Regions from separate parts of the Sphingomonas sp. PP-CC-3A-396 genome, predicted to be linked through region 2. Evidence: predicted binding sites of a transcription regulator. Region 2 holds the regulator's gene; the other holds the start of a gene.
The links. The regulator LexA, encoded in region 2, represses DNA repair genes until DNA is damaged. The targets are predictions, from matches to a motif close to GTTCCNCNCTTGTTCT.
Positions count from the first base shown of each region.

Region 1 (3,207 bases), on a different contig from region 2:
CGTCCTTTTCATATGGAGGCCGGATACCGAAGGCGACCGCGAGGTCGACGTCTTTTGCCGTCATACGATACCGGTTGCACACGAAGCGTATCCCTCAAGTTGGCGCCGACGAGGTTACTCGTCGGCGCGCACGTCTTACAGCTTGTCCTTCAGCCCCTTGGCGGCTGTGAACGCAACCTTCTTGGAAGCCGCGATCGTGATCGCCTCACCGGTGCCGGGGTTACGGCCTTCGCGCTCCGGACGGTCCTTGACCGTGAACTTGCCGAACCCTGGAATCGAAACTTCCTCGCCCTTCACGGCGGCGGCTGCGATCTGGTCGAATACGGCGGTGATCGCCTTCTTTGCATCGGCTTCGTTCGAACCGGTCGCCTCCGCGACGCCTTTGGCCAGGTCACTTACGTTCATGCTAATCGTTCTCCATTGGAAACATTGGCGGAACCTTAGCCATGGCGAACGACGAGAAAAAGACAGTACTGGATGACGCCAGCGTCGCGGCTGTGCGGCTGATGCTGAATAAGCTTGCCGATCACGATGTAGCCGAAGTCTATGAGGCCACCTCAGGGCAGGGGCCGATCGCCGACCTTGCAGCCGAAGCGATGCGTGCCCGAAACATCGATCTCTGGTGGCTGGCGACACGTTCGCGCGTGACGCGAGGATCCTCGTAAAGATCGCGGCTCGCACGGAGCCGAAAGACATTCCACCAGCGCTGCCAGCGATGCTCGGCTGCATCATGGATCATGTGGCAGCGCTGACATAGCGCCTTTAGGTTCGAAGAGGCGCTGTTGCCCGGATCGTGATCGAGATGCGCGCAGGCCAGGACGACATAGGTCACCCGAATCGACGCCAGCACGACCCCGGTCTTCATGGAAATACGCTTGCCGCGATCCGACCGCCAGCACCGGACATCGGCATCCCACCAGCGTCCGTCGCCGAGATGGACCACACGGCGCAGATGCGGCCGACCACATCCCTCGCACTTGGCCCCGGCGCGATCGAACCGAACCGTCTGCGACAGCTGCCGCCAGTCGATCGGGTAGAGCCAGCGGTTCTCGGGGCGGATCGGCATGATGATTCTATGAGTCACCCACCGGGCAAACGAAAGCGAATAATTCGCCATTTGTTGCCGCTTCGTATTTTTTTTGTTCCCCTTCGTACGCCGAGGGGGAAGGCAGGTCATCAGCCCGGATCGGGACGATCAAAGTGCTTGCAATGTACGACTTGGCAACGGAACATAAAGGGAACGAGCAGAGTCTTAGACCATGATTTCCCCCGCCCCCGAGTCCCTTGCAACCAGCCTTGCCCATCTGCGGACGATTGCCACGCCGGTCACGGACTACCGCGTGCTGCCGTTTGGCGTAACCGAGATCGATAGAAGACTTGCGGCCGGGGGCTTGCGTGCTGGCGCGCTTCACGAGGCGACGGCGCGTAGCGGATCACTGGTAGATGATGCCGCAACGACACTGTTCCTTGCCGGTATTGCGGCGCGCGAGGCGGCCAATGCCAGCGGTCCTGTTTTGTGGGCCACGTGCCGCACCGACCTCTACGCACCGGCTTTGGCTCAGGCAGGCCTTTCCTCATCAGATGTCATCTATGCTCAGCCCTATGATGACGCGGCGTTACTTGCCGTAATCGAGGACGCGGTTCGAGACGGGACGCCCTCGGCGATCATGGCGGAAGCCAACAAGGTGTCGATGGTTGCAACCCGCCGCCTGCAGCTAGTGGCGGCGGAAGCCGATATGCCGGTGTTCTTGCTGCGTCGCCGACGTGGCCTTAACCAGGATCCTTTCTCGGAACCATCCGCCGCGTGGACACGCTGGCGGATCGGCTCCGCGCCTTCGGCGCGGCTGGAGGTCGCGGGTGTAGGCCGCGCGAGATGGATGGTCGAACTAGCGCGGCAACGCGGCGGTGAGGGCTTTTCCCTTATACTGGAGGGCAGCGATGAGACGGGTCGTCTCGCTGTTCCTGCCGAACTTGGCCATCGAGCGGCTGAGACGGTTGGAACGGCCCGCTACGCGGCCGCCTGAGCGGCCCGCCTTGCAACTGCCAGTCGACGACGACCCGGGTGCCTGTTCGGTGCCGCGGGGCGGCGGTTGGCGGCCTGGTGCCAGGTGGGCGCGGACCAACGCGCAGTCGCGAGAAGAGGTCGAGGCGCAGATCGCGTCGCTTCCAGTTCACGCAAAGCCGCCCATGCGCGAGCTTGGCCGGCGATCGGAAGCGGCAAGCCACCCGTACAAGGCGCAAATGCCCACGCTGCTGGTCGTCCCACCCATCGTAGTACCAGTCCAGCATGCGCCGCTTGCTCTCGTCGGCAAGGTCGGCCGGCGGGAGGAGGTCGTCGCTGCCTGCACCGGTGCGCAGGCGCTCGGCATCCATCCCGGTATGGCCGCCACCCACGCCCGCGCGCTGGTGTCCGATCTCGACTTTCGTCCGTTCGAGCCGGAAGCCAATGCAGCACTCCTCGATCGCCTCGCTTTGCTGGCGGTACGGCGCTGGTCGCCGATTGCGGCTGTCACTCCGGCTGATGGCCTTTGGCTTGATCTTGCTGGCTGCGACCACCTCCACGGTGGAGAAGAGCGGTTCTGCCGTCGTCTGCTCGCCTTTTGCCGTCGTGCAGGCTTCACCGCGCGCGTCGCGGTCGCCGATACTCCGGGGGCCGCCCACGCGCTGGCCCGTTTCGGCAAAGCCGATCTTACTCGCGTCGAGCCGCACGGCACAGTCGAGGCACTCAGCCCGTTGCCGATCGCCGCGCTGCGCCTGACGCCCACGGCGTTGACCGCTGCGCGCAAATTTGGCTTCGAGCGGATCGCGGACCTCCTGCCGGTCGCACGCGGGCCCCTCGCGCGCCGGCTCGGACTGCCAACCATAACGCGCTTGGATCAAGCCCTGGGCGGTGTCGCAGAGCCAATTACACCGCGGGAGGACATCGAGGTCCCGGCGGTCGAACGACGGCTACTGGAGCCGATCAGCACGGCCGAGGCGATCGAACAGGTCATGGGTGACCTCTTGGGCGATCTCGTCGTGCTGCTGCAGGCGAAGGGCGTTGGCGCACGTTCGCTCCGCCTGACGGGAATGCGCGTAGATGGCACTGAGCAAATCGTGGCGGTGGGCACGTCTCGACCAACCCGGGAAGTCTCTCACCTCCTGCGGCTGCTGAAGCTGCGGATCGAGCGCATCGATCCCGGCATGGGGCTCGAGCAGTTTCAAATG
Region 1 covers NZ_SLYF01000005.1:127,625-130,831, reverse strand. The annotation lists gene C8J40_RS11160 (SOS response-associated peptidase family protein) at 1-82, opposite strand, end outside; gene C8J40_RS11155 (HU family DNA-binding protein) at 136-405, opposite strand; gene C8J40_RS11150 (hypothetical protein) at 545-1,066, opposite strand; gene C8J40_RS11145 (protein ImuA) at 1,260-2,024, shown strand; gene C8J40_RS11140 (DNA polymerase Y family protein) at 1,939-3,207, shown strand, end outside.
Region 1: the regulator LexA is predicted to act here: its motif matches at 1,227-1,242, upstream of C8J40_RS11145 (protein ImuA).

Region 2 (3,207 bases):
GAGTTCGCGCTGATGCCGATCGCGGTATATCATTTTCACAAGGCCGGGCTGTACGGCGCGTTCGCCAACATCATTGCGATCCCGCTGACGACGTTCGTGGTAATGCCGTTGGAAGCGCTGGCGTTGCTGCTGGACGCCGGCGGGCTGGGTGCACCGATATGGTGGTTGGTCCAGCGCTCGCTCGATGCGCTGTTGTGGCTCGCGCATATCGTTGCCAGCGCGCCAGGATCGGTGCGGTCCTTGCCCGCTATGCCGACGGCGGCGTTCGCGTTGATGATCGTCGGTGGCATCTGGATCGCCTTGTGGCGAACGCGGTGGCGGCGGCTCGGGCTGGTACCACTGGCGATCGGCGCGGTCTGGGCGTTGACGACGCCCGCGCCGGATGTTCTCGTGACCGGCGACGGGCGCCATGTCGCGGTGCGGACGGCGGCGGGGCTTGCGATGCTGCGCGATCGGGCCGGCGACTATACGCGCGACATGCTTGCAGAGAATGGTGGCGTGGATGGCGAGCCGCTGCTGCTGGCGGACCAACCCGATGCGCGGTGCAGCCGCGATCTTTGCGTTACCGATATCGGCGCGCGGGGACGGATGTGGCGCATCCTGGCGACCCGCAGCGACTATATGGTGCCGATTGCTGAGTTCATTACCGCTTGTCACGGCGCCGATGTTGTCGTCAGCGAACGCGGTCTGCCGAAGCGGTGCGTACCGCGGTGGCTGAAACTGGATCGTCGTGTACTCCGGCGTACGGGCGGCGTCGCGCTGACCTTGGGAAGCGGGACGGTCGTGACCATCCTGAACGCAGGCGATCGTCACCCCTGGCGCGATCCGCCTCTCCTCGAACGCACCGCGTACGCGTTCAGGCCGCGCCATGATCGGTTTCACGGTACTGTATCGGCGTTTCGCGCCGGCCAAGGCCGTCAAAAATAGAACTGTTCACGCGAAGGCGCAAAGGCGCGAAGGTGATGCCGCTTGGGAGGCCTTAAACCTCCATGAACGATAAGCCGACGTCAGTTTTTTGCCGCCAGCGAAAGCCGGTAGGCGCTGATCCAGGCACCATATCTTCGCGCCTTTGCGCCTTCGCGTGAACAAGATCTTTCGTTTTCCCGTGCGGTCACAGCGAGACGAACTGGTTCACGCGGAGACGCGGAGAAGGTTGTTGTATGACGGGGTGGCTCGGGCTGGGGACTGTTTAGTCTTCCTTCCGAAGACGTTTGGAGGTGCTTCGTTTTCCCTAAGCGCAACCCCTCCGCGTCTCCACGTGAACCAATTCTTCGGCCGCGCTGGAGATTGAGGACGAGATGTTCGCGCAGAGGCGCAGAGACGCAGAGATTGGGCATTCGAGTCGAGAACGCGACTATGCATCAGAGCGTGAGAGGGGCTTCCGGACGCTTGGGGGCCGGTTGGGCGTGTCGAAAAACTAGTCGCTTTTCGACACGCCCAGTACATCTCGCTTAACTTGCTTAAGAGATCCGGCCGCTGTTGTCGGCCGGAGAAGCGACTTGGCTTAAGGCTAGGCTGTCGCTTTTCCTGAGCAACCAAAAACCGAGACCGACCTGCGTCGTGATGACGCAGGTCGGTCCCGGCAGTTCAGTCGTAGCGGCGGAGGATGCCGGAGAGTTTGCCTTGGACGCGGACTTGGGCGGGGGCGTAGCGTTGGGGATCGTAGGCTCGGTTTGCAGGGTCGAGACGGACCATGGCGCCTTCGCGGCGGAAGTATTTCAGGGTGGCTTCGCTGTCTTCGATCAGGGCGACGACGATCTCGCCGTCTCGGGCGGTCTCGGTGCGGCGAATCAGGGCGTAGTCGCCGTCTAGGATACCGGCCTCGACCATGGAGTCGCCGGAGACTTCGAGCGCATAGTGTTCACCCGAACCCAGCAGTGCGGCGGGGACGGCCAGCATCGTGCTGCCTTCGAACGCTTCGATCGGGACGCCGGCGGCGATGCGGCCGTGGAGGGGGATCTCGACGACGTCGTTCGCTGGCTGTGGCGCGGTAGCGGGCGCGGGCTTTACGTTCGACGCCTTTGATGGCGCCTTTTTCTCGGCACGCTCGGGCATGCGAAGCACTTCGAGTGCGCGCGCACGGTTCGGCAGGCGGCGGATGAAGTTGCGCTCCTCGAGCGCGCTGATCAGACGGTGGACGCCCGACTTCGACTTGAGGTCGAGGGCGTCCTTCATCTCCTCGAACGACGGCGAGACGCCGGTTTCGTTGAGGCGATCGTTGATGAAGCAGACGAGTTCGTGCTGCTTGCGCGTGAGCATGGCGGTTCTCCGTCCGGAACAGACTGGGAACTTCTATGGAACATAATTAACGCCGTCAAGCGTCCGTATCACGCGATCACGAGGATTTCCGCCGATTCGCCTCTCTTTGCAACCGGAGCGTTGCCGGGGCGGACGATGAGGCAGGTCGAGCGGGCCAGCGTTAGCAGCATTGAGCTGTCCTGGATCGTCGAGGCATAGGCTTTGCCGTCGCGCAGCTCGGCGCGGAGATAGTCGGTGCGGGCGTTGTTGGCGGGGAGGTCTTCGCCGAGCAGCGCGTGGGTCGACTGGGGGAGCGGATCGCGTGCGCCGGCCATGTGCGCGACGACGGGCTTCACGAACAGCGTCGCGGTGACGAACGCGGAGACCGGGTTGCCGGGGAGGCCGAGGACCATCATCTCGCCGATCCGGCCGGCCATCATCGGCTTGCCGGGGCGCAGCGCGATCCGCCAGAAGTCGATGGTGCCGCCGGCGGCTTCGATCGCGGGGCGGACGAGGTCGTGGTCGCCGACCGACGCGCCGCCGGTGGTGACGAGCAGGTCGGCCTCGACGCTCGCGAAGGCTTCGCGGAGGATCTCGAGATTGTCGGGCAGAATGCCGAGATCGATGATGTCAACGGGCATGTCGGCGAGCATCGCGGCGAGCATGATGCCGTTCGATTCGGGGAGCGCTACGCCGTCGGTGGTCGAGCCGGGGGGGACGAGTTCGTCGCCGGTGGCGGCGACGGCGACGCGGACGCGACGGTTGACGGTGAGGGTGCCGTGGCCGCCGGTTGCGGCGACGGCGATGCGCGCGGGGCTGAGGCGATCGCCGGCGGCGATCAGGCGGGTGCCGGTGGAGAAATCGAGGCCCTTGCGGCGGGTGTTGCGGCCAAGTGTCGGCGGGCCTTCGCCGGCGAGGATCAGGGTTTCGCCGTCACGCTCGGCTTCTTCCTGGACCATGACGGTGTCG
Region 2 covers NZ_SLYF01000004.1:123,738-126,944, reverse strand. The annotation lists partial or broken gene C8J40_RS08955 (ComEC/Rec2 family competence protein) at 1-927, shown strand, start outside; gene lexA (transcriptional repressor LexA) at 1,588-2,259, opposite strand; gene C8J40_RS08945 (molybdopterin molybdotransferase MoeA) at 2,328-3,207, opposite strand, start outside.